Regions from separate parts of the Promicromonospora sp. NPDC019610 genome, predicted to be linked through region 4. Evidence: riboswitches for the same ligand, from Rfam matches in the RefSeq annotation. Region 4 holds a riboswitch; each other region holds the start of a gene.
The links. A riboswitch is a leader RNA that binds a small molecule or an ion and turns the genes downstream of it on or off. The one in region 4 is predicted to bind cyclic di-AMP.
Positions count from the first base shown of each region.

Region 1: it holds a riboswitch for cyclic di-AMP, as region 4 does, so the genes downstream of both, ACH45N_RS25305 (C40 family peptidase) here and ACH45N_RS01560 (C40 family peptidase) in region 4, are expected to answer to the same signal.
Region 2: it holds a riboswitch for cyclic di-AMP, as region 4 does, so the genes downstream of both, ACH45N_RS22545 (C40 family peptidase) here and ACH45N_RS01560 (C40 family peptidase) in region 4, are expected to answer to the same signal.
Region 3: it holds a riboswitch for cyclic di-AMP, as region 4 does, so the genes downstream of both, ACH45N_RS09350 (C40 family peptidase) here and ACH45N_RS01560 (C40 family peptidase) in region 4, are expected to answer to the same signal.

Region 1 covers NZ_JBIRXX010000004.1:91,973-99,082, forward strand. Annotated here, with positions in the region: gene ACH45N_RS25300 (NAD(P)-dependent oxidoreductase) at 1-845, opposite strand, end outside; gene ACH45N_RS25305 (C40 family peptidase) at 967-1,851, opposite strand; cyclic di-AMP (ydaO/yuaA leader) riboswitch at 1,852-2,031, opposite strand; gene ACH45N_RS25310 (phytoene desaturase family protein) at 2,160-3,965, shown strand; gene ACH45N_RS25315 (ABC transporter permease) at 4,117-6,663, opposite strand; gene ACH45N_RS25320 (ABC transporter ATP-binding protein) at 6,663-7,110, opposite strand, start outside.
Region 2 covers NZ_JBIRXX010000003.1:293,525-300,634, forward strand. Annotated here, with positions in the region: gene ACH45N_RS22525 (MarR family winged helix-turn-helix transcriptional regulator) at 1-406, opposite strand, end outside; gene ACH45N_RS22530 (MHYT domain-containing protein) at 589-1,440, opposite strand; gene serC (phosphoserine transaminase) at 1,560-2,669, opposite strand; gene ACH45N_RS22540 (iron dependent repressor, metal binding and dimerization domain protein) at 2,752-3,468, shown strand; cyclic di-AMP (ydaO/yuaA leader) riboswitch at 3,619-3,811, shown strand; gene ACH45N_RS22545 (C40 family peptidase) at 3,814-4,608, shown strand; gene ACH45N_RS22550 (universal stress protein) at 4,772-5,752, shown strand; gene ACH45N_RS22555 (aminotransferase class I/II-fold pyridoxal phosphate-dependent enzyme) at 5,830-7,107, opposite strand.
Region 3 covers NZ_JBIRXX010000001.1:2,090,211-2,097,320, forward strand. Annotated here, with positions in the region: gene ACH45N_RS09330 (YbaK/EbsC family protein) at 1-368, shown strand, start outside; gene ACH45N_RS09335 (SMP-30/gluconolactonase/LRE family protein) at 510-1,403, opposite strand; gene ACH45N_RS09340 (cysteine hydrolase family protein) at 1,662-2,237, opposite strand; gene ACH45N_RS09345 (purine-cytosine permease family protein) at 2,234-3,661, opposite strand; gene ACH45N_RS09350 (C40 family peptidase) at 3,772-4,611, opposite strand; cyclic di-AMP (ydaO/yuaA leader) riboswitch at 4,615-4,782, opposite strand; gene ACH45N_RS09355 (FAD-binding oxidoreductase) at 4,977-6,326, opposite strand; gene ACH45N_RS09360 (ornithine cyclodeaminase family protein) at 6,448-7,110, opposite strand, start outside.
Region 4 covers NZ_JBIRXX010000001.1:353,133-360,242, forward strand. Annotated here, with positions in the region: gene ACH45N_RS01540 (class I tRNA ligase family protein) at 1-1,530, shown strand, start outside; gene ACH45N_RS01545 (ion transporter) at 1,538-2,374, opposite strand; gene ACH45N_RS01550 (GlsB/YeaQ/YmgE family stress response membrane protein) at 2,585-2,851, shown strand; gene ACH45N_RS01555 (hypothetical protein) at 2,857-3,792, shown strand; gene ACH45N_RS01560 (C40 family peptidase) at 3,974-4,708, opposite strand; cyclic di-AMP (ydaO/yuaA leader) riboswitch at 4,710-4,905, opposite strand; gene ACH45N_RS01565 (hypothetical protein) at 5,069-5,962, shown strand; gene ACH45N_RS01570 (S8 family serine peptidase) at 6,102-7,110, shown strand, end outside.

The DNA.
Region 1 (7,110 bases), on a different contig from region 4:
AGCGGCGAGTCGGCGGGCAGCGGCTCGGTCTCCATGACGTCGAGCGCCGCGCCGGCGAGCCGGCCGGAGCGCAGGGCGTCCTCCAGGGCGGCCTCGTCGACGGTCGCGCCGCGGCCGACGTTGACGAACCGCGCGGTCGGCGGCAGCAGGCCGAGCAGCCGGGCATCCAGGATGTGCCGCGTCGCGGGCACGGCCGGCAGCAGCGAGACCAGCAGGTCGGTCTCGGCCAGCAGCGCGTCGAGGCCGCCGGCGTCGACCACGGGGTAGCCGGAGCGCTCGCCCGCCCGCGAGGCGACACCCGTGACCTGTGCGCCGAGCGCGGTCAGCAGGGGCGCGAGCCGGAGGGCGATCGAGCCGAAGCCCCAGATCGTCACGCGCGCGCCGTCGAGCGAGTACTCGCGGCCGGTGACGCCGTCGGCCTGGGCGAACGCGATCTCCTTGGCCCAGCGGTGCTCCTGCTGCGCGGCCAGGGACACGTCGATCCGCCGGACCGACGCCAGGATGAGGGCCAGCGCGTGCTCGGTGACGGTGTCGTCGTGCAGGGACTGCCCGGAGGAGATGACGACGTCGGGCGCGAATCCGGAGCGCAGCGCGACGTCCGGGCCCGCCGACAGGGTCTGCACCCAGCGCAGGCCGGTCAGCCGCTCGGCGGCGTCGGCGACGATCTTGGGCGGGCTGGACCAGGTGACGAGCAGCTCGGCGTCGGTGTGCTCGGCGGGGATCGGCTCGTTCATCGCGTAGGTGGCGACGGTGTCGGTGCCGCCGGGCGCGAAGGAGGCTCCGCCGTCGGGCAGCAGGGACGGGAAGTCGAGGTCGAAGGGCACGTCCGGTACGAGGATCTTCACGTCGGGGACGTTACCCGACCGGGCCACGGAGCAGAGCGCCCGTCCGGCCGTCCCGAGGAACCTCCTCGGGACGGCCGGACGGGCGCTCCGGCGTGCGGTCCGACGTGCGGCCCGGGAGGCGTCAGCCCGTCACCCGGATGAACACCGGGTTGGTCTGCCACATCTCCGTGTAGTGCACGGGGACACCCTCCTGCTGCGCCTCGACGACCATGCCGTCGCCCGCGTAGAGCGAGACGTGGCCGGACGTCCAGACGATGTCGCCCGGCTGGGCCTCCGCGGCGGAGACCTGGTAGCCGACGGTCGACATCGAGGCCGAGCTGTGCGGGAGGCTGACCCCGAGCTGGCCGTAGACGTACTGGATGAGCCCGGAGCAGTCAAAGCCGCTGGGGGAGGCTCCGCCCCACACGTAGGGCACGCCCACGTACTCGAGGGCGAGGTTGACGGCCTGCTGGCCGAGGCCCGCGGAGGACTCGGCGACCGCCGCGGCGGCGGCCTCGGCCTCGGCTGCTGCTGCCGCCGCGGCCTCAGCGGCGGCCTTGGCTTCCGCCTCGGCCTTCGCCCTGGCTTCCGCCTCGGCCTTGGCGCGGGCCTCCGCCTCCGCCTTCGCCCTGGCCTCGGCGATGCCTGCCTCGGTCTCGGCGTACGGGGTCACGGTGACGCGGCCCCGCTCGGCCTGGAAGTCGGCGTCGTGGGCGACCTGGACCTTGGTCACGAGGTTCTCGGCCAGGCCCGCGCGGGTCGTGGTGTCGAACGTCTTGTTGGCGAGCGTGGTCTGGGTGTGGGACTCGGCAGGCGCGGTGTGGGCGGTCTGGGTGAAGACCGACGCGAGCATGCCGGACGTGACGACCGCGATGGCGCCGGTACGGGCGGCATTCTCGGCTGCTGTCTGGGTCAGAGCGGTGAAGGGGGTGAGGGCGGGGCCCTCGGCGCGGTGCCGCCCCCGGTTGCTGGGTCGGTTTGCCTGGTCGTCCGCCCAGTCGTGGGTGCGGTCGGTGAGTACGGTCACCAGTGATCTCCTCGGACGCCTACGAGGTGAGCTGTCGGGTTCGGATGGGGAGAGCGATCACCCGGCCTCACAAGGAGGCTTCACCCCGAGGACACTCGCGTGCCCGGCTTACCTGGTTCCCCCGCCCCTGTCACGTTCTGGCTGCTCAGGACCGGTGACAGGATTCGGCGTCCGGGCCTGGACCTCCCCGTTGCTGGAGCGGCGAGATCGACCGTACTCGTCCGTTGCGTAAATGTCACGATTAGGTCACATACCGTCTTGTGGTGGAACGTTCCTGGCAATGAGTGCCGCGTGTCACCATGGCGTGCATGCCCGATTCCCTGCCCGACACCCTGCGCGCCCGGTACGACGTCGTCGTCGTGGGCGGCGGTCACAACGGCCTCACCGCGGCGGCCTATGCGGCCCGCGGCGGACGCTCGGTCCTCGTCCTGGAGCGCGCCGACCACGTGGGCGGCGCCGCCGTCTCGGCCCGCCCGTTCGCGGGCGTCGACGCCCGTCTGTCGCGCTACTCCTACCTCGTCTCGCTCCTGCCCCGGCGGATCATCGACGAGCTCGGCCTCCCGGTCCGGCTCGTCCGGCGCCGCTGGTCGTCGTACACCCCCGTGGCCGACGGCGGCCTGCTGGTCGACACCCAGGACGACGCCGCCACCCGCGCCTCGTTCCGGCGCCTCACCGGCTCTGACGCCGACTTCGAGGCCTGGGGCCGGTTCTACGCCATGACCGCCGAGGTCGCCCGCCGCCTCGCCCCGACGCTCACCGAACCCCTGCTCCCGCGCTCCGCCGTCCGGCACCTCGTCGCCGACGGCGTGGGCGAGGAGGCCTGGCGCGCGCTCTTCGAGGAGCCCCTCGGCGAGGTGCTGCGCCGCACCTTCGCTGACGACGTCGTGCGCGGCGTCGCCGCCACGGACGGCCTGATCGGCACGTTCGCCGACGTCGACGAGTCGTCCCTGCGGCAGAACCGCTGCTTCCTCTACCACGTGATCGGCAACGGGACCGGCGACTGGGACGTGCCCGTGGGCGGTATGGGGGCCGTCTCCGGTGCCCTGCGCGACGCCGCGGTGGCGGCCGGCGCCACGATCGTCACCTCGGCGACCGTCACCGCCGTCGACCCCGGAGCCGTGGGGGCCGAGGTGGCCTGGACCGACGCCGCCGGGCGCACCCGGGGCGTGACCGCCGGGCACGTGCTCGCCGGGTGCGCGCCGGCCGAGCTGGAGCGGCTGCTCGCCGCGGCCGGCCGGGGCGCCGCCTCCGGGTCGGTGTCCGCGGGGGAGGCGTCCGCGGGGGAGAGGACTGCGGGGGAGAGGGCTGCCGGGCCGAGGCCCGAGGGCGCCCAGCTCAAGGTGAACATGCTGCTGCGCCGGCTGCCCCGGCTGCGGGACGACGTCGACCCCGTGGCCGCGTTCAGCGGCACGCTGCACGTCAACGAGTCACTCACCCAGCTCCAGGACGCGTACGCGCAGGCAGCCGCAGGGCGCATCCCCGACGTGCCGCCGAGCGAGATCTACTGCCACACCCTGTCCGACCGGACGATCCTCGGCCCGGAGCTTGCCGCGACCGAGGCGCAGACCATCACGCTGTTCGGGCTGCACATGCCGGCCCGGCTCTTCCGCGCGGACCCCGACGGCGCCCGCGAGCGGGCACTGCGGGCCACCCTCGCGTCCCTGAACTCGGTGCTGGCCGAGCCCATCGAGGACGTGCTCGCCCTCGACGCCGACGGCGCGCCCTGCCTGGAGGTCCGCACCCCCGTGGACCTGGAGGGCGACGTCGGGCTGCCGGGTGGACACATCTTCCACCGCGACTTGAGCTGGCCGTTCGCGGAGGACCGGTCCGGTGCTGGGGCTGTGTCCGGTGCTGGGTCCGGGGACGACACGGGGGCCGCCGCCGCGGCGGGGGCTGGGTCCGGGTCCGACGCCGGGGCCGGTGCCCGGTCCGCGAGCGGGGCCGCGACCTGGGTCGACCCGGGCTCCGCGCCGTCCGCCGCCGAACGCTGGGGCGTCGCGACGGCGCACCCGAGAGTGCTGCTCGCGGGTGCAGGCGCCCGCCGCGGCGGCGGCGTGAGCGGCATCCCGGGCCGAGCCGCCGCCATGGCAGTGCTGGAGACCCCGGCGCCCTGACCCGCGCCCGACCCATCGACCGACCCCGGGTGTTGACCACAGCAGTTGCTGCCAGGTCGGGGCCTCTGCTGGCAGCAACTGCTGTGCTCAACGGCGCCACCGGGCGACGTCGTGGCTCAGCTCGGCTCGGCTCGGCTCAGCCAGGCGGGCCTCAGTCGAGGGTCAGGGCTCTCGTCGGGGTGACGGCGGCCGCGCGGCGCGCCGGGAGGACGGCGGCCAGCAGCCCCGCCAGAGCGCCCACGGGCACGACGGCGGCCAGCTCGGCCCACGGGACGCGCCAGGTCGCGGCGTCGAGCGCCGTCCGCACGAACGTCTCGTAGCCCACCCAGGCGAACCCCACGCCGAGCACCGTGCCGATCAGGGTCGCGGTCACGGACAGCAGCACGGCCTCGGCCGCCAGCATCCGCCGCAGCTGCCGGCGGGTGAGCCCGAGCGCCCGCAGCATCGCGTGCTCGCGGACCCGTTCCAGCACCGACAGCCCCAGCGTGTTCGCGATCCCGATCAGCGCGATCACCACGGAGATGCCCAGCAGCCCGAGCGTCGCGCCCGTGATGATCCCCAGCATCTGGTTGTCGGCCACCTCGGCCCGCAGCCCGTTGTCGACGTCGGCGCCCGCCGCGTCGGCCAGAGCATCCAGGTCGGCGAGGAGCGCGACCGGGTCGGCGTCGGCCGCGGCGCGGACCCATACCGCGTACGTCCGCGGCGAGCCCAGGGATGCCAGCGTCTCCAGTGCGACGATGCCGGCCCCGCCCCAGCCCGAGCCCGTGGTGACCCGCAGGTCCACGGGCGCGGCGACGTCGTGCCCGCCGTCCCCTGTGGCGCTCGCCGTCACCGTGCCGGCGGTCGCGTCGCCGAGGCGCTCCGCCGGGTCCTCGCCGTACACGTCCGCGTCCAGCGCGACCGTGCCCGGCTCGACGCGGGCGAACGCCCCGCCGTCCCGGGCGACCGCGCTCGCGTCGGGCGCGCCGAGCAGCAGGAGCGGCCGGTCGGCCGCGGTCACCTCGCCCCCGCCTCCGGCCGCGTCGCCTCCAGTCCCGGCCGCGTTGCCTCCGCCTCCAGTCGCGTCGCCGCCGTCCGTGGCCTCGCCTCCCTCCCCGGCCGTGTCGCCGCCGGCCACGTCCACCAGCACGCCGTCGACGGCGATCGCCGCGCCCACGCCGGGCGTGGCCCGCACCTGGTCGAGCACGTCGGCGTCCAGCGGCCCGGTCCACGACGTGAGCGCGACGTCGAGCGGGTGCGCGGTGCCGTGGTTGGCGTCCACCGAGGCGCGCGTGGTGGCCAGTCCGGTGAGCACCGCCGTCGTCAGCGTGACGCCGACCAGCAGGGACGCTGCGGTGGTGGCGGTCCGACGCGGGTTGCGCACGGCGTTCTCCGTCGCGAGCCGGCCGCCGGGGCCGAGCAGTGCCCCGACGACCCGCACCACCCGCGGGATCAGCAGGGGCCCGAGGAGGAGCACGCCCGCGAACAGCGCCCCGCCGCCGGCCACCATGCTCACCGTGCTGTCCCCGACGGCGGCCACCGCGAGCAGTGCGACGCCGCCGGCCACGAGCAGCGCCCCGAGCGAGACCCGGACGGCACCCGCGCCCGACCGCACGTCCACGGCGCCGTCGGGACGCAGCGCCGCCAGCGGGCTGATCCGGACCACACGCCGGGTCGGCAACCAGGACGCGACCGCCGTCACCACGAGCCCGACCGCGAACCCGCCCAGCAGCCACCAGCCCGGGATCTGGGCGGGCGCCGTCAGGGGGCTCTGCCGCGTGAGCGCGTCGACCAGGGCGATCAGGCCGTAGCCGAGGCCGGCGCCGGCCGCGACCCCGACCAGCGAGGCGAGCGCCCCGACGACGGCGGCCTCCCGGCGCACCGACCCCATGACCTGGCGGCGTGTGGCGCCCACGCAGCGCAGCAGCGCGAAGTCGCGCACCCGCTGGGCGAACAGGATCGCGAACGTGTTCGCGATGACCAGCACCGAGACGAAGACCGCGATGCCCGCGAAGACCAGGAGCAGCAGCGACAGCGTGTTCACATTGTTGGTGTGCTGGGCCATGCTCTCGGCGACGTGCTCCTCGGGCGTGACCGCCGTCGCGCCCTCGGGCAGCCGACCGGGGTCCCCGAGGACGACGGCCCGGTCCAGCAGGAGGCTCTCGTCGTCGCGCCAGTGCAGCAGCTGGTCGAAGGTGACGTAGACCGCGGCCTGGCCCAGGTTGGCGGACGCCGCCACGATGCCCACCACGTCGAGGTCGACGGCGGTGGACCCGGCTCCGAGCGTGATCCGGTCGCCCACGGAGATCTCCATGTCCTGGGCGGTCCACACGTCGACCACGGCCTCTCCGGTGCGCTCCGGGAAGCGGCCCGAGTCGAGCGTCTGCCAGCGCAGCCGCGGCGCGGCGGCGATGTTCGCGACGAACTTGCCGGGGGCCTGCTCGGCGCCGGCGCGCAGCGGCAGGGTGGCCGAGCCGAGGACGGCGACGTCGTCGCCGTGCTGCGCGGCATAGGTGATCGCGTTCTGGGTGCCCAGGTCCCGGACCACGTGGTCGGCGCCCGCGAACTGCGCCCCGGCACCGGCCGTGATCCCGGTCCGGACGCCGGCCGTGAGCACGCCGACCGCCACGACGAAGGCCACCGCGACCACCACGGCGACTGCGGCCGCGACGTACCGGCGCAGGTGGCGGCGCAGCGACTGCAACAGGACGGTGCGCATCAGGCGATCAGCCCGTCCTGCACGGTGACCACGTCGTCGGCGTACGCCGCGGCGTCCGGCTCGTGGGTGACCATCACGACGGTCTGCCCGAGCTCGCGCACCGATCGCGCCAGGTGGTCCAGCACCTCGGCCGACGTGGTGCTGTCCAGGTTGCCGGTGGGCTCGTCGGCGAACAGCAGGCTCGGCCGGGTGACCAGAGCCCGGGCGATCGCGACCCGCTGCTGCTGGCCGCCCGACAGCTCGGCGGGCCGGTGGTCGAGCCGGTCGGCCACGCCGAGGCTGTCCGCGAGCTCCTCGGCACGCTCGCGGGCGGCGTCGTCGATCCGGGGGTGGGCCAGCTCCAGGGGGAGCAGGATGTTCTGGCGGGCGGTGAGCATCGGCAGCAGGTTGAACGACTGGAACACGAAGCCGACGTTCTCGCGGCGAAAGATGGTCAGGGCGTCGTCG
Region 2 (7,110 bases), on a different contig from region 4:
CTCTCTCCTCTACGGTCAGGGTGGACAGCTGTTTGGTGAGCCAGGCGTCGCGACGACGTCGGGTCTCGGCGACCTCGCGCTCGCCCGCCGCGGTGAGGCGGACGACGACCTGTCGCTTGTCGGTCGCGTGCTCCACCTTCTCGACGAGGCCGAGCTCAGCCAGGGTGTTCACTGCTCGGGTCATCGACGGCGGCCGGACGCGCTCGTGCTCGGCAAGGGAGCCGGGGGACATCTCGCCGTGCTTGTGCAGCACCGTCAGGATCCCGAACTGCCCCTCAGGGAGGTCGGCCTCGCCGCGCTCGGCGCGCAGGCGACGGGATACTCGGGTGAGGGCGACTCGGAGGTCGCCCCCGACGGTCGCCGGGCTGCGGCTGGACCTGCGGGAGCTCGACGGCACCCACGACAGTCTAGATCATTAGCCTTGCTAACGGTACGTGGGTGCGGTCACACCACCGGCGTCCGACGGCGCCGCCTGACGGCGAAAGACACGCCGTCCGACGCCGGAAAACCGCGCTGCCCGCCGCCGGGAACGACGAAGCGCCCGACCCCGTGCGGGGGCGGGCGCTCCGAAGCCTGACGGGCCGAGGGTCAGCGCGCGCGGTTGGACTGCGCGAACTGGGCGACGCTCGGCTGGAGCTCCTGCTGCACGCTCTCGAACCGCTGCCCCTGCTCGCTGTGCGCCTTGAGCCGGTTCTCGAACTCGGCCTGCGTGCGCAGCTCGTCCTCGGTGGGCCAGAGGCCGATCCCGAGGATGAGCAGGAACGTGACCACGCTGACCGCCATCACGAGCGGCACGAGCAGCTGCATCGTGGACGCGCCGGCGGGCACGGTGTCGACGGGGTTGACCACGGAGACGCCGGCCATGCCCGTGTAGTGCATGCCGGTCACCGCGATCCCCATCACCAGGGTGGCGACGATGGTCGCGAGCGTGCCGCGGATGTGGACGGTGCACCACAGCGCCGCGGTCGCGGCGACGATCGCGATGGCGACCGACGCGATCACGTAGACCGGGTTGTAGACGACCTGCGCGGACATCTCCATGGCTTCCATGCCCATGTAGTGCATGGCCGCGACGCCGGAGCCGGCGAGCGCGCCGCCGACGAGCATCGCCGGCAGCTTGCGCTTGCCCAGCTCGGTGATGAACAGGCCGGCGCCGACGACGACGATCGCGATCGCCGCGCTGAGGAGGGTCTCGGGGATGTTGTACCGGATGGTCACGCCCGAGGCGGAGAAACCGAGCATGGCGACGAAGTGCATCACCCAGATCCCGGTACCGCCGAGGGCGATGGCGCCGAAGACGAGCCACGCCGCACGTGCGCCGCCCGAAGCCGCTCGGGCTCTGGACGTGCACGCAAGGCCCGTCGCTGCGCCGGTGCACGAGATCGCGTACGCCAGGATGGGCGTCACGATCCCGAAGGTGAAGTGGTCGATCACTGGCATCTTGTTGAACAGCCCCTCAGAATGGTTCCCTCTGTTGCGGAAACGTTACAGAGTCCCTGTGTACCGGACAATAGGCAGAACTCCCCGTCGAAGGGGTATTGCGGACGTGATCAGGCTGGTCAGAAGCGTTCGACGAGATAGTCGATGCACGCGGTGAGCGCGGCGACGTCGTCGGGCTCGACGGCGGGGTACATGCCGACGCGGAGCTGGTTGCGCCCGAGCTTCCGGTAGGCGAACACGTCCTGGACGCCGTTGGCACCCAGCTCGGAGAGTATCCGTCCGGCGTCGATCTCGTTGGCCAGGTCGATGGTGCCGACCACCGTGGACCGCTCCTCCGGGCGCTGCACGAACGGCGTCGCCCACGGGCGGGCCTCGGCCCAGGAGTAAAGGGTCTCGGCCGACGTCGCGCACCGCTCCGCCGACCACTTCAGGCCGCCCTGCTCCAGGAGCCACTCCACCTGGTCGGCGAGGAGCAGCAGCGTCGCGACGGCCGGCGTGTTCAGGGTCTGGTCCAGGCGCGAGTTCTGGATCGCGGTGGTCAGCGACAGGAACTCCGGCACCCAGCGGCCCGAGGCCTCGATCCGCGCCGCGCGCTCGACGGCCGCGGGGGAGAGGACCGCCAGCCACAGGCCGCCGTCGGCCGCGAACACCTTCTGGGGGGCGAAGTAGTAGGCGTCGGTCTGGCGCAGGTCGACCGGCAGCGCGCCGGCCCCGGACGTCCCGTCGGTGAGCACGACGGCGCCGGCCGGCCCGGACGGGCGGAGCACCGGGGCCATCGCCCCCGTGGAGGTCTCGTTGTGCGGGGTGGCGTAGGTGTCGACGTCGGCGGCGGCCTCGAGGTAGGCGACCGTGCCCGGCTCCGCCTCGATCACCTGGGACGGCTCGAGGAAGGGCGCCCGTGTCGTGGCGGTGGCGAACTTGGCGCCGAACTCGCCGAAGGACGCGTGCTGCGCCTTGCGCTCCACGAGGCACAGCGTGGCGATGTCCCAGAAGGCCGTGGCGCCGCCGTTGCCGAGGACCACCTCGTATCCGTCGGGCGCGCCGAGCAGCTCCGTGACACCCTCGCGAATGCGGCGGACCACGTCCTTGACGGGCGCCTGGCGGTGCGAGGTACCGAGCACGTGGGCGTTCGCCACGAGATGATCGACCTGTCCCGGGCGCACCTTGGAGGGGCCTGAGCCGAAACGGCCGTCGGTGGGCAACAGGTGTGTCGGGATTGTCAGTGGCACAGAACTAGACTAGAACCTGGGCCGACGCCCGGGGCGCCGAGCCCAGGGCGACTGGACGGCTGCGCGCATGACGGGAGCTGACGTGACGGATCTGATCGACACCACCGAGATGTACCTCAAGACGATCTACGAGCTCGACGAGGAGGGCATCACCCCCCTGCGCGCGCGCATCGCGGAGCGCCTGGGGCACTCCGGGCCGACGGTGTCGCAGACGGTCGCGCGCATGGAGCGCGACGGGCTCGTGATCGTGACCGGGGACCGCCACCTCGAGCTCACCGAGCTCGGGCACGACAAGGCGATGCGCGTGATGCGCAAGCACCGCCTCGCGGAGCGCCTGCTGACCGACGTGATCAAGCTCGACTGGGAGCACGTGCACGTCGAGGCCTGCCGCTGGGAGCACGTGATGAGCGACCTCGTGGAGAAGCGCCTCGTCGGCCTGCTCGACCACCCGCACCACGACCCCTACGGCAACCCGATCCCCGGCCTGTCCGAGCTCGGCGAGGCCTACACGGACGTGCCCTTCCTCAGCGGTGTGATCTCGCTGCCCTCGGCGTTCGAGGCGGCGGCGAAGAAGGGTGTGAAGGGCGAGCCGCTCGCGGCGTCCCTCACCCGGATCGCGGAGCCGCTGCAGACGGACGTCGAGCTGCTGGCCCGCCTGTCCGACGCCGGCCTCGTGCCCGGCTCGCGGATCACGGCCGAGCTCAGCGACGGCACCTACACGGTGACGGTCGACGGCGCCGGGACGGCGCTGGAGCTCGGTGAGGACCTGGCGCGGCACCTCTTCGTCGCGACCGCCTGATCCCCCCCCAGCGTGTCCCAAACCATCCGCTTTGTCGGAAAGGTGGGGCCACGTACCCGACACGCCATGACATTCGTTGCCGGAACGTGACATCGGGGGTGAGGTCGGGTACGTTCGGACCGCTCCCGCGGAGTTTATTCCGAGGGAGTCTCCGGACGGACGCCGAACTCTGTCACCGGCCGGGGCCCCAAGACGACCGCATGACAGAGGCGGGGGACCCACCATTGGGCGCCAGGGTGCGTCCTCGGGGTGAAGCCGGGTAATCCTTCGGGAGTGCACGGCCGGGTGATTTCTCCCACCCGAACCCGACAGCTGACCTCGAAGGCGTACAAGGAGAGGTACTACGTGACCGCACGTACCACCCGCGCACGCCATCGTGCTGCGCGACGCCCCGTGACTCCGCTCACCGAGCTTGCTCAGAACGCCGCCGTCGGACGTCGTACCGCGGTTGCCGCCGCAGGTGGCGCGCTCCTGGTCTCCACGTTCGGTGGCGCGATGGCAGCGCAGGCCGCTCCGATGGAGACCGGCCACGCCAAGATGAACTCGGTGGACCTCAACGCGCTGACGTCCCAGGCCCGCGAGTCCCTGTCGAACGCCCCTGTCGTGACCGTCGCGCCCGACGCCGAGCTGAGCGTCGAGAAGTCCGCCGTCTCGGTGGTCTCGGCCGCCGACAACGAGGACTACCAGGCCGAGCTGGCCGCCCAGGAAGCCGAGGAGGCCGCTGAGGCGGCCGCCGCCGAGGCAGCAGAGGCCGCGGCCAGCGCCGTGTCGACCGCCTCCTCGTCCGTCGACGTCCCGGCGTCGGCGATCGGCAACTCCGTGATCTCCATCGCCAGCCGGTACATCGGCGTCCCGTACGTCTCCGGCGGTTCCAGCCCGAGTGGTTTCGACTGCTCGGGCTTTACCTCGTACGTCTTCGCGCAGCTCGGCATCTCGCTGCCGCACTCCTCGTCGGCGCAGGCCGGCTACGGCACCCAGGTGCCGGCGTCGCAGGCCCAGCCGGGCGACCTGATGTGGACCCCGGGTCACGTCTCGATCTACGCCGGTGGCAACACCATGATCGACGCGTCCAAGCCGGGCACCGTGGTCGACTTCCGCACCATCTGGCAGTCGAACCCCACGTTCATCCGCCTGGGCTGACCGCAGCCACGCAGTACCGCAGCAGAGCGCCTGTCCGGGGAGATCCGGGCGGGCGCTCTGCTTTGCCATCTTTCTGCCGTCTTTTTGCCTCCGGATACCCACGACCCGCGCCCCGCCGGTAGCGTTGGAGGGCAAAGATGCACTGCTGAGGAAAGGACTGGCGATGACTCGATCCGAGGTCGTACTGGTCGGGGTGGACGGATCGGCCGCGAGTCTGCACGCGCTGGACTGGGCTACCGCCTACGCGCACCGCGTGGGCTGGGCGCTGCACATCGTGTGCAGCTATTCACTCCCGTCGTTCACCGCGGCGTCGCTCGACGGCGGGTACGCCGCCCTGGACGACACCACGATCCAGGAGGGCGCCAAGGCGGTCCTGGTCGAGGCGGAGAACCGCGTGGCCGACGCCGGGGTGCGCGCCACGACGGAGGTCGCGACCGGTGACGCCGCGGGTGTGCTCGTGGAGCTGTCCGCCGACTACGGGCTCGCCGTGGTCGGGACCCGGGGCCGGGGCGGGTTCACGGAGCGGCTGCTGGGCACGGTGTCGTCCGCGCTCCCCGCGCACGCGAAGTGCCCCGTGGTCGTGGTGCCGCTGCGTGCCGAGACCAACCGCGGCGTCTCCTGGACGCCGCCGGACCTCGGGGCGGACGAGCCCGCCGGGACGCCGACCGCCGCGGACGTCGAGGCGGGCGGGGTCGCGGAGATCCGCGAGGTGCGCCGCATCGTCGTCGGCGTCGACGGGTCGCCGCAGGCCGAACGCGCGCTGCAGCACGCGATCGTGCAGGCCAACGCCTGGGGTGCGGAGCTCACCGCCGTCACGGGTGTGCCCGTGGGCAATGCCGGGATGCTGGCGTGGCTGCCGTCCTCGATCGACCGGGAGCAGGTGCTGGCCGACATCGGGGCCGGCATGGACGTGCTGATCGACCGGTACGAGGCCCTGAACCCGGGGCTGCGGATCCGGCGGATCGTGCTCGACGGCACGGGGGCCGAGCTGCTGACGGAGTTCTCGACGGCGTCGGACCTCGTGGTCGTGGGCTCGCGCGGGCGCGGCGGCTTCCGCGGGCTGCTGCTGGGTTCGACCAGCCAGGCCGTGCTGCACCACGCGGCGTGCCCGGTGCTCGTGGTGAACAAGCACTGCCCGGAGTGACCGCGCGGTCCCGGGACGTGTCAGACCCTCAGGTCACCCGGGTGACCTGAGGGTCTGACACGTCGGCCTTCGGCCGGTCAGGCCTGCGCGGCCTCGGCGGCCGCGAGGAGCACGCAGGTCGCGACGCCGTCCATCGCCGTCCGGACCTCGTCCAGCGGGGGCATCGACGGCGCGAGGCGCACGTTCTTGTCCTGCGGGTCCTTGCCGTACGGGTGGGTGGCGCCGGCCGGCGTCAGGGCGATCCCGGCCTCCTTGGCGAGCTGGACCACCCGGGTCGCCGTGCCTGGCGCGACGTCGAGCGACACGAAGTAGCCGCCCTTGGGCTCGGTCCAGGACGCGATGCCGTAGCCGCCCAGGCGCTCGGTCAGGATGTCGACCACGGCCTCGAACTTGGGCGCCAGGATCGCGCGGTGCTTGCGCATGTGCTCGCGCACGCCGTCTGCCGAGCCGAAGAACATCGCGTGCCGCAGGTGGTTGATCTTGTCGGGGCCGATCGAGGCGACCGCCAGGTGCTTCTTGAACCAGGCGATGTTGGCCGGCGAGCTGCCCAGGAACGCGACGCCCGCGCCCGCGAACGTGATCTTGGACGTGGAGGCGAACAGTAGCACCCGGTCCGGGTGCCCGGCCTCGGCGGCCAGGGCGATGGCGTTCGGGCTGGTCACCTCGTCGTCCGTGAGGTGGTGCACGGCGTAGGCGTTGTCCCACAGGATCCGGAAGTCCGGTGCGGCAGCGGGCGTCGAGACCAGCGCGCGGGCGACCTCGGCGCTGATGACCGCGCCGTCCGGGTTGGAGTAGGTGGGGACCACCCACATGCCCTTGATGGTGGGGTCCGCGGCGACGAGCGCGGCCACGGCCTCGGCGTCCGGGCCGTCGGCCGTCATCGGGACGGGGATCATCTCGATGCCGAAGGCCTCGCAGATCGAGAAGTGCCGGTCGTAGCCCGGCACCGGGCAGATCCAGCGCACCTTCTCCTCGCGCGACCACGGCTTCGGCGAGTCGGGGAAGCCGAACAGCTCCGCGAACGCGACGACGTCGTGCATGGTCGTGAGCGAGGCGTTCCCGCCCGCGAGGAGCTGCTCCACGGGCACGTCGAGGAGCTCGGCGAAGATGCGGCGGATCGTGATGCCGCCGTCCAGCCCGCCGTAGTTGCGCGTGTCCGTGCCGGACTCGTCGGCGTGCACGCCGACGCCCGGCAGGGCCAGCATGGGCTCGGCGAGATCGAGCTGCTCGGCCGACGGCTTGCCGCGCGTGAGGTCCAGCTTCAGGCCCTTGGCCTGGAGGTCGGCGTAGGCCTGCTGGAGCTCCGCGAGCGCGGGCAGTGTTGCGGTGTTGTGGGACGACGTCGTAGTGGTCACTCC
Region 3 (7,110 bases), 1.7 Mb from region 4:
CCGAGTTCCTCGGCATCGGCGTCGGCCAGATCGCGAACTCCCTGGTGTTCCTGTTCGACGGGACGCCGACCCTCGTGCTCACCTCCGGCGCCCACCGCGTGGACACGGACTGGCTGGGGGAGCAGGTGGGCGCCACGATCACGCGGGCGTCGAAGGAGCAGGTCAGGGAGGCGACGGGCCAGGTCATCGGCGGCGTCGCGCCCGTGGGCCACCCGGCGCCCGTGCGCACCTACATCGACACCGCGCTCGGCGCGTACGACGAGGTGTGGGCCGCGGCCGGGCACGCCAAGACGGTCTTCCCGACGACGTTCGACGAGCTGGTCCGCATCACGGGCGGCACCCCGACGGCGGTCACCCCGGAAGGCTGACGCTGCTGCGGTTCAGGTCCGGCTCGCGGCAAGGGCTCGTTGAAGCGGCCGTCGAAGCGGACCGTCATGGCGGCAGTCTGTCGGATACACCAGGATCGGCTGCTGGACAGGAGGGCTGACTCGGGTTCAGCAGCGCTGGCGTCAGCGCAGCCCCGTGACCGTCACCCGGATCGACAGCAGCAGGTTGGTCGCCGTCACGAACAGCGTGTTGCGCTTGGCCCCGCCGAACGTGAGGTTGGAGCAGACCTCGGGCAGCAGCAGCTTGCCCAGCAGGGTGCCGTCGGGGTCCAGGCAGTGCAGGCCGTCGTGCGCGGCCGCCCAGATCCGGCCGCCGTCGTCGACCCGGACGCCGTCGAACGTGCCGGCGTCGCAGGTCGCGAGCACCTCGCCGCCCGACAGGGTCAGGTCGGGGCCGACGTCGAAGCGCCGCAGGTGCTCGCGCTCGCTGTCCGCGACGTAGAGGGTGCGCTCGTCGGCGGAGAAGGCCAGGCCGTTGGGCCCGGCGAAGTCGTCGGCGACGCGGGTGACCGAACCGTCCGGGTCCCGGCGGTAGACGTGGGTGCCTCCGGCCTCGGGGACGGCGGCGAAGCCCTCGTAGTCGCTCTGGATCCCGTAGGTCGGGTCGGTGAACCACACGCTCCCGCCGCTGTGCTCCACCAGGTCGTTCGGGCTGTTCAGGCGCTTGCCCTCCCAGCGGTCGGCCAGCGTGGTGACGGTCCCGTCCGGCTCGGTGCGCGTCACCGACCGGCTGCCGTGCTCGCACTGGAGCATCCGCCCCGCGCGGTCGATCGTCCGCCCGTTGGCGTAGCCGCCCGGGCTGCGCCACACGCCGACGCCACCCGTGGCCTCGTCCCACGCGAGCACCCGGTCGTTCGGGATGTCGCTGAACAGCAGGGTCCGCCAGGCCGGCGAGTACGCCGGACCCTCCAGCCAACTGCCCTCGTCGAAGAGCACCTCGGCGTACGTGTCGCCGCGCACGGGGGCGAACCGCTCGTCGTGGCGCTCCCACCGGGCGCGGATCCGGTTGTCGGTCACGTCTGTCCTCCTGTGTCCGGTTGCTTGCGTGTGACAGGTGCCAGGCGACGTGCACGGGACCCGAGGGTGCCGGATCCGCTGAACGTCGTTCGGCCTGGCTCCGAGTAGTTCACCCTGGATGGACTGTTCGGTGCAGCCAGATAACGCGGGTCCCGGCCGAACGAAATTCAGCCCTCCCGGCACCCCTCGCATTCGTGCTATGTACCCCGGAGGCCCGCGTGACCAGGCCGTGCCCCCCGGGCCTGCCCGACGCCGGCCTCAGAGCGCACCGAGCACGTCGGCCGCCGTCGTGACCTCGATCAGCGGCGCGTACAACCGCATGATGTCCAGGGCGCGCTCGTGGTTCTCCGGCGTCGAGCCCGCGCACGCGTCCTCGACGACCAGGACCCGGCGGCCCGCGTCGGCGGCCGCGAGGGCCGTGGAGATCACGCAGCAGTCGGTGGCCACGCCCGCCAGCACCAGGGTGCCGGCGTCGCGGGTGGCGGCCGCCAGCTCCGGGCCCCACTTGCCGAACGTGGTGCGCGTGACGACGGGCGCGCCCGCGGCGACGACGTCGGCGAGGTCGGTGATCTCGTACAGCGGGTCGTCCGCGGGCACGAGTGCGAACGGCCACTGGTCGAAGTAGGCGCGCCAGGCGCCGTCGGGCACGGCGGGGGCGACGTACCGGGTGAGGACGGTGCGGCCCGCGAACGCGGGCAGCAGGCGGCGGGTCCCGGCGAGCGCGCGCGGGTAGTCGGGGGAGGCCCAGGGGCTCGGCGGCACGGCGAACACGTCCTGCATGTCGATGACCACCAGGGCGGCATCCGGCCCGACGGCGTCCGCACCCGTGCTCATCGCTCCTCCTGCCGGCGCACCGCGCGGGCGCTCAGCAGCAGCGTCCCGGCGAACCCGATCACCAGGGCGACCAGCACGCCGAGGTTGGCCCACGCCCAGTCGCCGTCCGCCCCGCCGAGGGGGCCGAGCAGGTAGCCCTGCCAGGCCAGCCAGGGCGCGTAGGTGTTGGTCACCAGGCCCCAGCCGATGCCGGTGCCGACCACGACGAGCAGCACGGCGGCCCAGTTCACGGACCCGTACCGGCCGGCCGGGTCGTACAGGTCGGCGTCGGTGTAGTCGCGGCGGCGCAGCAGGATGTCGGCGAGCAGCACGCCGCACCACGCGGCGATCGGGACGCCGAGGGTGATGAGGAAACCCTGGAACGGGCCGATGAAGGAGTCGGCGACGAAGACGACGTAGATCGCGCCGACGACCATGAGCGCGCCGTCGATCGCGGCGGCCACCCAGCGCGGCGCGGGCAGGCCCAGGGAGAGCAGTGCGAGCCCGGAGGAGTAGATGTCGAGGGCGGCGCCGCCGATCAGCCCGGCCAGCGCGACGACGACGAACGGGATGAGGAACCAGGTGGGCAGGATCGTGGACAGGGCGCCGATCGGGTCGGCGCCGATCGCCTCGTTGAGCACGGGGTCGGAGCCGGCGAGCAGCAGGCCGAACACGAGCAGGACGACGGGGGCCAGCGAGGCGCCCAGCGTGGTCCATCCGACGATGCCGCGCCCGGAGGCGGAGCGCGGCAGGTACCGCGAGTAGTCGGCGGCCATGTTGACCCAGCCCAGCCCGAAGCCGGTCATCATGAACACGAGCCCGCCGATGACCTGCGGGCTGCCGCCGGCGGGGATCGCGGCGACCGTGGCCCAGTCGATGTGGTCGAGCACCAGGATGATGTAGACGACGGTGAGCACGGCGGTCAGCACCGTGATGACGACCTGGAGCCGCATCACGAGGTCGAACCCGAAGACGCCCGCGACCACCACGATGCCCGCCACCACCACGAGCGCCACGATCTTGGTGACCGTGCCGCCGCCCCAGCCGAGCGTGTCGAGCACGGTCGACGTCGCGAGCGTGGCCAGCGCGACGAGCACCGTCTCCCAGCCGACCGTGAGGATCCACGACAGCAGCGACGGCAGCTTGTTGCCCCGCACGCCGAACGCGGCCCGGGACAGGACCATGGTGGGCGCCGACCCGCGCTTTCCGGCCAGCGAGATGAACCCGCAGAACAGGAACGACACCACGATGCCAATGGTGCCGACCACGACCGCCTGCCAGAACGACACGGCGAAGCCCAGCAGGTAGGAGCCGTACCCGAGGCCGAGCACCGAGACGTTGGCCCCGAACCACGGCCAGAACAGGTTGCGCGGCGAACCGCGCCGTTCGGCCTCGTCGATGGTGTTCAGGGCGTTGGTCTCGACGCTCGTGGGCGCGCTGCTCATGGTGGCGATCCTGCCACGACGCACGAAGGGCCCGCACCGTCCTGGTGCGGGCCACTTCGTGAGCCGGTGTCGGGCGGAGCCGACCGGGTGGGTCAGCCGACCCGGGTGGGTCAGCCGATCCGGAGGTAGACCGGGCTGTCCTGCCAGATCTCGGTGTACCGGACGGTCTGGCCGGGGACCGGCGCCTCGATCTGCATGCCGTCGCCCGCGTAGATGGCGACGTGGCCCGGGGACCAGATGATGTCGCCCGGCTGCGCGTCGGCGGCCGAGACCTCGGTGCCGGAGTAGCGCTGCTGCGCCGAGGAGTGCGGCAGGGTGATGCCGACCTGGGCGTAGACGTAGGACGTGAAGCCCGAGCAGTCGAACCCGGCGGGGGTCGCACCGGCCCAGACGTAGGGGACGCCGAGGTACTGCATGGCGATGTCGACGATCTTGGACCCGGAGGTGGAGGCCGGGGCGGCCTTCTCCGCGGGCTTCTCGGCGACGGCGGTGGCCTCGACCTCCGCCTTGGCGGGCTCGGCCTCGACGACCGGCTCGGCCTCGACGACGGGCTCGGGCTCGGGCTCCGGCTCGGGGGCCGGCGTCACCTTGATGGTGCCGGTCTCCAGCTCGAACTCGCTGTCGGCGGCGACCTTCACGGCGGGGGCGGTGTCCACCTTGGCCGTGGTCAGGGCCGCGGTGGCCACCTCGGCGTCGGTCGACTTCTGCGTGGCGTCCTGGACGGCGTCGCGCACGGCCTCGAGCTCGGCGGTGTTCGTGCTGGGGTCGTTCGCGGGGGCGGCGTTGGCCGGGATGCCGAGCAGGGAGATGAGGAGTCCCGATCCGGCGGCGACGACCGCGCCACGGCGGGCGGTCGCGGAGATGCCGCGGGACGCGGCACGAGAGATCGGGGTCAGCGGGGTGAGCGGTGCGTGGGCAGCACGATGGCGCCCGGGCATGCGTGTGGTCACAGCAGTTTCTCCCGGCGCCTACGAGGTGAGCTGTCGGATTCGGATCGGAGAATGACCCGGCCGCGTCGTGCTGGTTGCGGCTTCACCCCAAGGGCACCTGGCGGTGCCCACGTACTTGGTTCCCCCGTCCCTGTCATCTGTTCAGAGCAGATCTCGCGGCGGTGACAGGGCTCGGCGTCCACCACGAGTGCCCACGGAATTCCCCGTGAGCGGGACCGACCGTAGCCCGCCTCGGCGCGAAAGTCACGATCGCGTTACGGACATCCCGGTCGGTGCTGGAGCTATTGACCGGAATGTCCGACCTACGCTAGTGCGATGGGCGCCGGCCTGATCGAGGGCGGCGCCCACCGGGTCGAAGGTCCCGACTAGGACATCTGTCCAGGTCGCACATTGTGGTTGCGGGCGAACAGGTTGTCCGCGTCGTACCGCCGCTTGACCGACGCGAGCCGCTCGTAGGTCGACTTCGGGTAGACGTCTGTGACGTCCGTCTCATCCGCGGTCGTGAGGAAGTTCGCGTACGCCCCGCTGAGATGCGGGGCGAGCTTGCCCCAGATCGCGTCCACGCCCTCCCGCGCGGCATCGACGACGGCCACCGGACCGCCCGTCACGGTCGCGACCATCAGGTCCGCCTGGCGGTGCGCGTACGCCGTGGCGTCGCTCGGCACCCGCGCCACCGCGCCACCGACGGTCCGGATCGCGATCGACGGAGCGCCCGGCGACGTGCCGACCTGCGCCAGGATCTGCAGCACCTCGGGCACCGCCTCCCGGTCGACGAAGCCGTCGTGGGCGAGCACCTCGATCCCGGGCGGCGGAGAGCCGCCCTCCACCAGCACGTCCGCGTAGGCCATCAGGGCCACGTCGTCGGCCACCACCGTGCCGAGCCGCCGGACCGGGTCGATCGCCCGGGCCGCGGCCGCGGCGTCGTCCCCGTCGAACGCGACGTGGATCTCGACGGGCGCCTCCGGCCCGCCCGCGAACGGGTTGGCGAGGTTCGCGATGGACGTGAGCTCCTCGGGGGCCGTGCGCAGGTACTCCGCCCAACCCTGGAGCACCTCGACGGCCTCGGACTGCGGGAACACGACCTTGCCGAAGAAGACGTCGGTGGTCGGGTGCGCCACGAAGTGGAACGCCGTCACGACCCCGAAGTTGCCACCGCCGCCCCGGATCGCCCAGAACAGGTCCGGGTGCTCGTCGGCGCTCGCGGTGACGAACGAGCCGTCGGCCAGGACCAGCTCGGCGGCCACCACGTTGTCCAGGGCCAGGCCGTGCTTGCGGACCTTCCAGCCGATGCCGCCGCTCAGCGTCAGTCCGCCGACGCCGACGCTCCTGGTGTCGCCGGAGGAGATCGCCAGGCCGTGCGGGGTGAGGGCCTCGGCGACGTCACCCCAGTGGGCTCCGCCGCCGATCCGCACGACGTGCCGCCCGGGGTCGACCACCTCGACGCCCGCGAGGGGGCTCAGGTCGATCACGATGCCGCCGTCGTTGGTACCGAAGCCCGCGAAGCTGTGGCCGCCGCCGCGCACCGACAGCGTGAGCCCCGACTCGACGGCGAAGCGGACGGCGGCCTGGACGTCCTCGACCGTCCGGGGGCGCAGGACGTAGGCGGGGCTGCCCGCGGCGAGCCGCGAGCGACCGACGTCCTCGTACCCGGCGTCGCCGGGCTCGATGATGTCGCCGCGGAAGTCGCGGCGCAGGGATTCTTGCGCTGAGCTCATGGTCATCCTCTCGGGAGGTGCAGGCCGGGTGCCGCACCGACCAAGAGATGACTCCGCACACCCCGCAGGTGTGACAGACCCCGCTGTGACACGGGCCACCCGGTCCAGCACCGGCCGCGAGTCACCGCACCCCCGCCAGCACCGCCTCCGCCACGACCAGGTCCTCCCACGACATCCCGGTGGTCTTGACCACGAGCGGCCGCGCCGGGTCGGGGCGGACGGCGCCGGTGACGACGTCGCGCATCGGCACCAGGTCCTCGGCGTTCAGGGCGCCGTCCGCGATCGCGAGCACCACGTCGCCCGCCTCGCGCAGTGCGGCGCCCGGGTCCTCGACGACGACGGTCCCGCGAGCGAGCAGGTCGGCCGGCAGCTCCCGGGCGCCCGGCTCGTGCGAGCCGACCGCGATCACGACGGCGGTGTCCGCGACCAGCGCGGCGTCCAACAGCGGCTCGCGGGCCGACGTCGCGCACACGATGACGTCGGCGGCGCGCAGCGCGTCGTCCGACCCGGGGCCGCCCAGCCGGATCACCCGGCCGCCGGCGATCCGCGCGCCCTCCGTCCCGGCGACCCGGTCCGGGTCCCGGACGAGCTGGCTGACGTGGGCTGGCGGCCGCCGCCCGCCCGGGGCGTCCGCGAGCGTCGCGACGTGCCCGTGGGCCTGCGGTCCCGCGCCGATGACGGCGACGCGGAGCGGGTCGGTGACGTGGAGCGGGTCGGCGCCCTCCAGCAGCCGGTCCAGCACCGCCGCCACCGACACGGCGGGCGTGCGCAGGGTGGTCAGCGC
Region 4 (7,110 bases):
CGCACCGTCCTGGCCAACGAGCAGGTCGTCGACGGCGCGTGCGAGCGCTGCGGCACCGCCGTCGTCGCGCGCAGCCTGACGCAGTGGTTCTTCCGGACCACCGCGTACGCGGACCGGCTGCTGGACGACATGACGCTGCTGGAGCCGGGCTGGCCCGCGCACGTGCTGACGATGCAGCGCAACTGGATCGGCCGTTCCGTGGGACCGGACGGCGAGCCCACCTACCGCCTGCACGACTGGCTGATCTCGCGGCAGCGCTACTGGGGTGCGCCGATCCCGGTGGTGCACTGCGCGGCCTGCGGGGAGGTCCTGGTGCCGGACGACGAGCTGCCCGTCGAGCTGCCGCACCTGGAGGGGGACCACCTGGCCCCGGGCGGCGTCTCGCCCCTGGCCGCCGCCCGCGACTGGGTGGAGACCACGTGCCCGCGCTGCGGCGGCCGGGCGGAGCGGGACACGGACACGATGGACACGTTCGTGGACTCGTCCTGGTACTTCCTGCGGTACCTGTCACCCGGGTACGACGGCGGTCCGTTCCGGCCCGAGGACGCCGCCCGGTGGATGCCCACCGCGCTGTACGTGGGCGGCGTCGAGCACGCGACGATGCACCTGCTGTACGCGCGTTTCGTCACCAAGGTGCTGTACGACATGGGCCTGGTGCCGTCGCCCGAGCCGTACGCCCGCCTGATGAACCAGGGGCAGGTGGTCAACCACGGCCGCGCGATGAGCAAGTCGCTGGGCAACGGCGTGGACCTGGCGGCGGAGCTGGACCGGCACGGGGTCGACGCCGTCCGGCTGGCGATGCTGTTCGCCGGCCCGCCGGAGGACGACGTCGACTGGGCGGACGTCTCGCCCGGGGCGATGCGCACGTTCCTGGCCCGCGTGCTGCGGCTGGTCCCGGCCCCGGGTCCGAGCTCCTCCCGTGGGTCGAGCGTGTCGAGACCCGGGTCTCGACACGCTCGACCAGCGGAGCTGCGCCGAACGGTGCACCGGACCGTGCACGACGTCGACGGCCTGGTCGAGGCCGGTCGGTTCAACGTCGCGATCGCGCGTCTGATGGAGCTGGTGGGCGAGGTCCGGCGCGCGGCGTCGGCCGACGTCGGGACGTCCGACGGCGGGACGCACGACGGCGGGACGCACGACGGCGCGGAGGCCTACCGCGAGGCCGTGTCCGCCGTCGCGGTGCTGCTGAGCCTGTTCGCGCCGTTCACCGCCCAGGAGCTGTGGGAGCGGCTGGGGCGCACGACGTCGGTCGCGACGCAGCCGTGGCCCGAGGTGGACCCGGCGTACCTGGTGACGTCCGAGGTCGAGGCCGTGGTCCAGGTGGACGGCCGGGTGCGGGACCGGATGCCGGTCCTGACGGACGTCGCCCCGGCCGAGCTGGAGCGGGCCGCCCTGGCGCGGCCGGCGGTCACGCGCGCCATCGGCGGCCGGCCGGTGCGGCGGGTCGTGGTCCGGCCGCCGCGCCTGGTCAACGTCGTGACCGGGCCGGGCAGGACGCCGGATGAGACGCCCGGCGTGCTGCCGGCGTGACGCCAGGCTAGGCGGCCGCGCCGTCGTCCTCGTCGAGCTTGGCGCGCAGGGCGCGGAGCTCGGCGAGGATCTCACGGTTCTGCTCGGCCAGGGCGTCGAGCCGCTCGTCCTTCTGCTCGTCGTCGTGGCGCTCCTCCTCCGCGATCTCCTCCATGCCGTTGACGATGACGGCGATGAACAGGTTCAGCACCGCGAAGCTGACCACCAGGATGTACAGCACGAAGAAGATCCACGCGGCGGGATGGGTCTCCATCACCGTGCGCGCGATGTCGGGCCAGGCCTCGCCCGTCATGGCCTGGAAGAGCGTGAACAGGGAGATCCACAGGCTCCCGAAGTACTCGGGTGCGGCCTCGCCGAACAGGCCCGTCGCGATCACCGCCGACACGTACATGATCAGGACCAGCAGGGCCCCCACGGCGCCCATCCCCGGCACGGCCCGCAGCAGGCCGTCGACGACGCGGCGGAGCGACGGCACCACGGTGATCACTCGCAGCACCCGCAGCACCCGCAGGGCACGGAGCGCCGACAGGGACTCGCTGGCCGGGAGCACCGCGACGCCGACCACGAGCAGGTCGAACACGTTCCACGGGTCGCGGAAGAACCGCCGGCCGTACGCGACCAGGCGCAGGAGCAGCTCCAGCACGAAGAAGCCGAGCATGACGTGGTCGATGCTCTGCAGGACCTCGAACGCCTCGCCGTGCACCATCGTCTCCGCGCCCAGGACGAGGGCGTTCGCCAGGATCACCCCGAGCACGAGACGGGTGACCCACTTCTGGTCGAGAAAGGCACGCAGTCGCTCTCGTCCGGTCCGCGGCGCGGCCTGGGTGCCGATCTCCTGGTTCATCGGGTGTCTCCTCCACGTTCCCGTGCCCGGAGCCGCGCTCCGGCCTTGCCTCAGGGCCCCTTGCCCGGCCGAACCTTAGCGCGGCGGTGCGCCTCGGCTCGTCCGGGCGCAATGTCCCGATATGAGCATGATCGGCGGGTCCGGTGGCAAGTGGACCGAATAAGTGCTGGAGTAGAGCACAAGCAAGCAACACGACTGGAGGAAAATGCCATGGGCTTCTGGGCCTTTCTCATCCTCGGACTGATCGCCGGTGTCATCGCACGCATCGTCATCCCGGGCAAGCAGCCGGGCGGTTTCTGGGTCACCTTGCTTCTCGGCGTGCTCGGCGCCATGCTCGGCGGCTGGCTGGGCGGACTCATCTTCAACATCGGATTCGACGAGTTCTGGTCCTGGTCGACCTGGCTCTTCGCGGTGATCGGCGCGGTCATCGTCATCCTGATCGCGCAGGCGATCTTCGGTCGGCGCAAGACCGCCTGACCGCTGTGGCCCGCGGCCGCACCACCCTCGTCGTCGTCCTGACGTCGCTGGTCGGGGCGGCCGCGGTCGCATGTTCGGGCGCGCCCGCGCCGTCGTCGACCCTGGGGCCCGTGCCCGACGACATCGCCGACCACCTCAGCGTCCAGGTGGACCAGGGGCGCACGCAGTACGCCGCCCGCGAGATCGTCCTCGCGGTCACCAACGACTCGGACGAGACGATGACGCTCCTGTCGGGCGCCCTGGACGCGGACGGCTTCGGGCCGTCGCACCCCACCAAGGAGAACCGCACCCCGGCGCTGCGGCCCGGCACCACGCGGGACGTCTACGTCGAGCTGGGCGAGGCGGAGTGCGCGGGCTTCCCGGCGGGTCCGGAGGAGCCGGTGCCGGACGCCGCGCCGTCGGCCACGATCACGCTGGCCCGCGGCGAGTTCGACGACCTGGGACCGGCCGCCGACGTCGTCGTCGCGGAGGTGGGCGACCCCGGCGGGCACCTCGCGCGGAACCACGCGGTGGACTGCGCCACGGCCGCGGTCGCGGCGGGTGCGAGCCTCGCCGTCGACGCGGACATCCCCGTCGAGACGCGCGGCGGGGAGCTCACCGCCCTGGTCACGCTGCGGATCGACCCGGTGGACGGCGGGCCGGGGGTCACGATCGACCGGATCGCCGGGACCACCATCATGAACAACCCCGACCCCGACGGCGAGGAGACCGGCTGGACCGGCTCCGCGCTCGACGGGCAACGGTCGGGCAGCATCACCCTGCCCGTGGTGCCCGCCCGCTGCGACGCCCACGCCGTGGGCGAGGACAAGCGCGGCACCTTCCTGCCCGTGACGGCGAGCGTCGACGGGGTGACGCAGCACGTGATCTACGTGCCCATGCCGGACTCGGCGCGTGCCGACCTGTTCGCCTTCATCGCGGACAGCTGCGACTGGCCGGAGTAGCCCGTCGTCCCAGGCGTACGCGAAAGGCGCCCCCTCGGTACCGGGCCCGGTACCGAGGGGGCGCCCCGCGAGAAGCTCTGTTCAGGCAGTCTCAGGCTCTGCCTTTTGTCGTCTGAGCCTGCGGCTCCGCTCCGGGCGAGTGCCTCGTTCCTCGGCCCTCACCCTGCGCTGCGCCTCCGGCTCAGACGACGCGGATGAAGGTCGGGCTGTTCTGCCACATCTCGGTGTAGCGCACCGGCATGCCGGCCGCCCAGGCCTCGATGATCATGCCGTCGCCCGCGTAGAGCGCCACGTGGCCGGGCGTCCAGACGATGTCGCCGGGCTCGGGGTACGTGACCTGGTAGCCGGAGCTCAGCAGCGCGCCCGACGAGTGCGGCAGGGAGATCCCGAGCTGCGCGTACGTGTACTGGATCAGGCCCGAGCAGTCCATGCCCTCCGCCGGCGAGTTGCCGCCCAGCACGTAGGTGATGCCCAGGTAGTTGAAGGCCACGTTGACGGCCTGCTGGCCGAGCGGGACGGGGTCCGGTGCGTCGACCGAGACGACGGCGGGGCCCTCGCCCTTCTCGCCGTCGGCCCCCGTGGAGGCGCCCAGGGCTTCCATCTCGATCGGCATCTTCGCGTCGGCCGGGACGGTCACGGTGGGGGCGGCGGCGACGGACTGCTTGGCCACCGCGGTGAGGGAGTTGAGGTCGACCGAGTTGAGCTTCGCGGTCTTGACGTCGGTCTTCAGGTCCATCGCCGGGGCCGCGTGGGCCGTCGTCGCGATGGTGGAGATCAGGACGCCACCGGCAGCTGCGGCGAGCGCGCCGCGGCGGGCAACGGTGCCGGCGTTCTCGGTGGCGGTACGAGCGAGGATGGTCAGCGGAGTCTGGGCCGGGCGGCTGTCACGATGCCGTCCGCGGAGGGAGTTCGTCACCTAATGTCTCCTGTACCGCCTGCGAGGTCAGCTGTCGGGTTCGGGTAGGAGTACAACCCGGCCGCACGGCTACTGGGGGGTTTCCGTCCGGCTTCACCCCGAGGACGACGATCCTGCTGTCGCCCGGGAATGGGTCCCCCGCTCCTGTCTTGAACGTCTGGTCACGAACCGGTGACAGGACTCGGCGTCCGGATCGCGACTCCACCGTGGAGGTGGAGCAGAAGTCAAAGTACACACGTTCACGGAAAAAGTCACGATCGGGTTACGCATTACGGTCTGACCCAACGAAGGCGCAGATTTGCGCCGTTCCGGGCTTCAGGGGTTATGACCGACATCACACATCCGCTAGCGTTCGGCGGCATGGGCGAATCGCACTCCCGTATCTCCGCCTGGTGGGTGTTTCCCATCAGTGCGATCGTCTGGTGGATCTGTGGGTTCCTGCCCTGGCTCGCGCAGCTGTCGTACCAGGTCACCGGCGTCGCGCAGGCGTCTGACACGGCCGCGGCGGGCCTCCTCCCGCTCCCCTTCACGGCCGACGGCGCGGTGGTCGGCCTCGTCGTGATGGCGCTGTTCGGCGGCGTGCTCGCCGGGGCCACCGCCCGGCTGGCCCGCTCGGCCGGAGCGGGTGCCGGGGCCGCGATCGCCGGCACCCTGCTCGCGATGGCAGGGGCCGGCGGCGCCTCGTGGTGGCTCGCAGCCCGCGAGACCGTCCCCGGGGACGCCATGCCGGTCGGCATGCTCGTGGTCACCTGCGCGGCCGGGATCGTGGGCCTCGGCGCGGGGCTCCTGGCGGGCCTCGGGCCGGCCGCGCTGCGCGGTGTCGCCCTCGCCCTGCCGGTGGTGCTCGTCGACGGCTGGTTCTGGGGCTTCGTGCCCGGCAACGAGGTGTCCCCGACCGGCACGTGGTGGGTGTTGGCCGTGGCCCTCGGCATCGCATTCGGCCTCACCGTGGACAGCAGGCCGATCGAGCTCCTCGGCTGGTTGCCCGCCGCCGGTGCCGTGTGGGTGCTCCAGGCGGCCGGACCCGCCCTGCTCGCGGTGCAGGAGAACATCTGGCCGGGTTCCGCGCTCACCGAGGACCCGCTGTCCGCCGTCGCGATCGCCGCGGGCAAGATCGCTTCCGCCGCGATCGTGGCCGACGGGCACCAGCTCGGAGCCTGGGTGGTCGCCCTGCTGCTCGGCGCGGCGATCGCGGCGCTCCGGCTGTCCCGGGAGGCCGCGGACGAGAGCGAGCTCTCCGAGGCGTGGGCCTGACACGTCGTGCCCCTACTGATTGCGATTGTGTAAATTTCACCCCTCACGGCGCGCGAGGCCTGTTCGGCGCCGACCTGATCACCCTAGGTTTGCCCCAGTTCGGGGGTAATCAGCCCCTGTGCGAACAATGGGGGCATATATGAACAGGAAGTCACTCGTCGGCGCCGCCACCTCCGCGGCGCTCGTCGTGGCGGCGCTGGTCGCGGGGGCACCGGGTGCGCAGGCAGCGACCAGCGATCCCCTCCGGGACAGGCAGTGGGGCCTGGACCAGATCAACGCCGAGGCGGCCTGGGCGGCCAGCACCGGTGACGGCGCGGTGGTGGCCGTGGTCGACACAGGAGTCGACTTCGACCAGCCCGACCTGGCAGGACAGCTCCTGCCGGGTGCCACCTTCACGGGCTGCGCGGACGTCCGTCCGTGCGGCGACGGGGACTTCAGGGGCCCCGACGGCAGCAACGACGGCGACGAGCACGGGACCCACGTGGCGGGCATCGTCGCCGCCGCGACGGACAACGGCATCGGCGTCGCGGGTGTGGCGCCGGACGCCAGGATCCTCCCGGTCAAGGTGCTCGAGGCCGGGTCGGGTTCGTCGCAGGACATCGCGGACGGCATCCGCTGGGCGGCCGACCACGGTGCCGACGTCATCAACCTCTCCCTGGGCTCCGGCCTGGGCGGGCAGCTGCTGACGATCATCGGCGTCGACACCCTGATGCGGGACGCCATCGCCTACGCGCGCGAGCGCGGTGTGCTCACGGTGGCGGCGGCCGGCAACTCGTCGACCCCCCTCTGCAGCGACCCGGCGTTCACCAGCGTCGCGATCTGCGTCGGGGCCACGGACTCGGCCGGGCTCCACTCCTACTACTCCGAGCTGCCGGTCAAGCTCGACCTGAAGAGCGTCTCGGCGCCCGGCGGGTCGGGCGGGCTGACCGGCTGCGACGGCGACGTCTGGTCGACGGTTCCCGTGGGTACGGGGTCCGACACCTGTGCGGGCGGCAGCTACGACTCCTACGCGGGCACGTCGATGGCGACGCCGCACGTGGCCGGGGTCGCGGCGCTCCTGTTCGCACAGGGGCGCCCGGTCGACGAGGTGGAGGGCGCCATCCTCCGCACCGCCCACGACCCGCTGCTGGGTCTCACCGGGCTGTGGA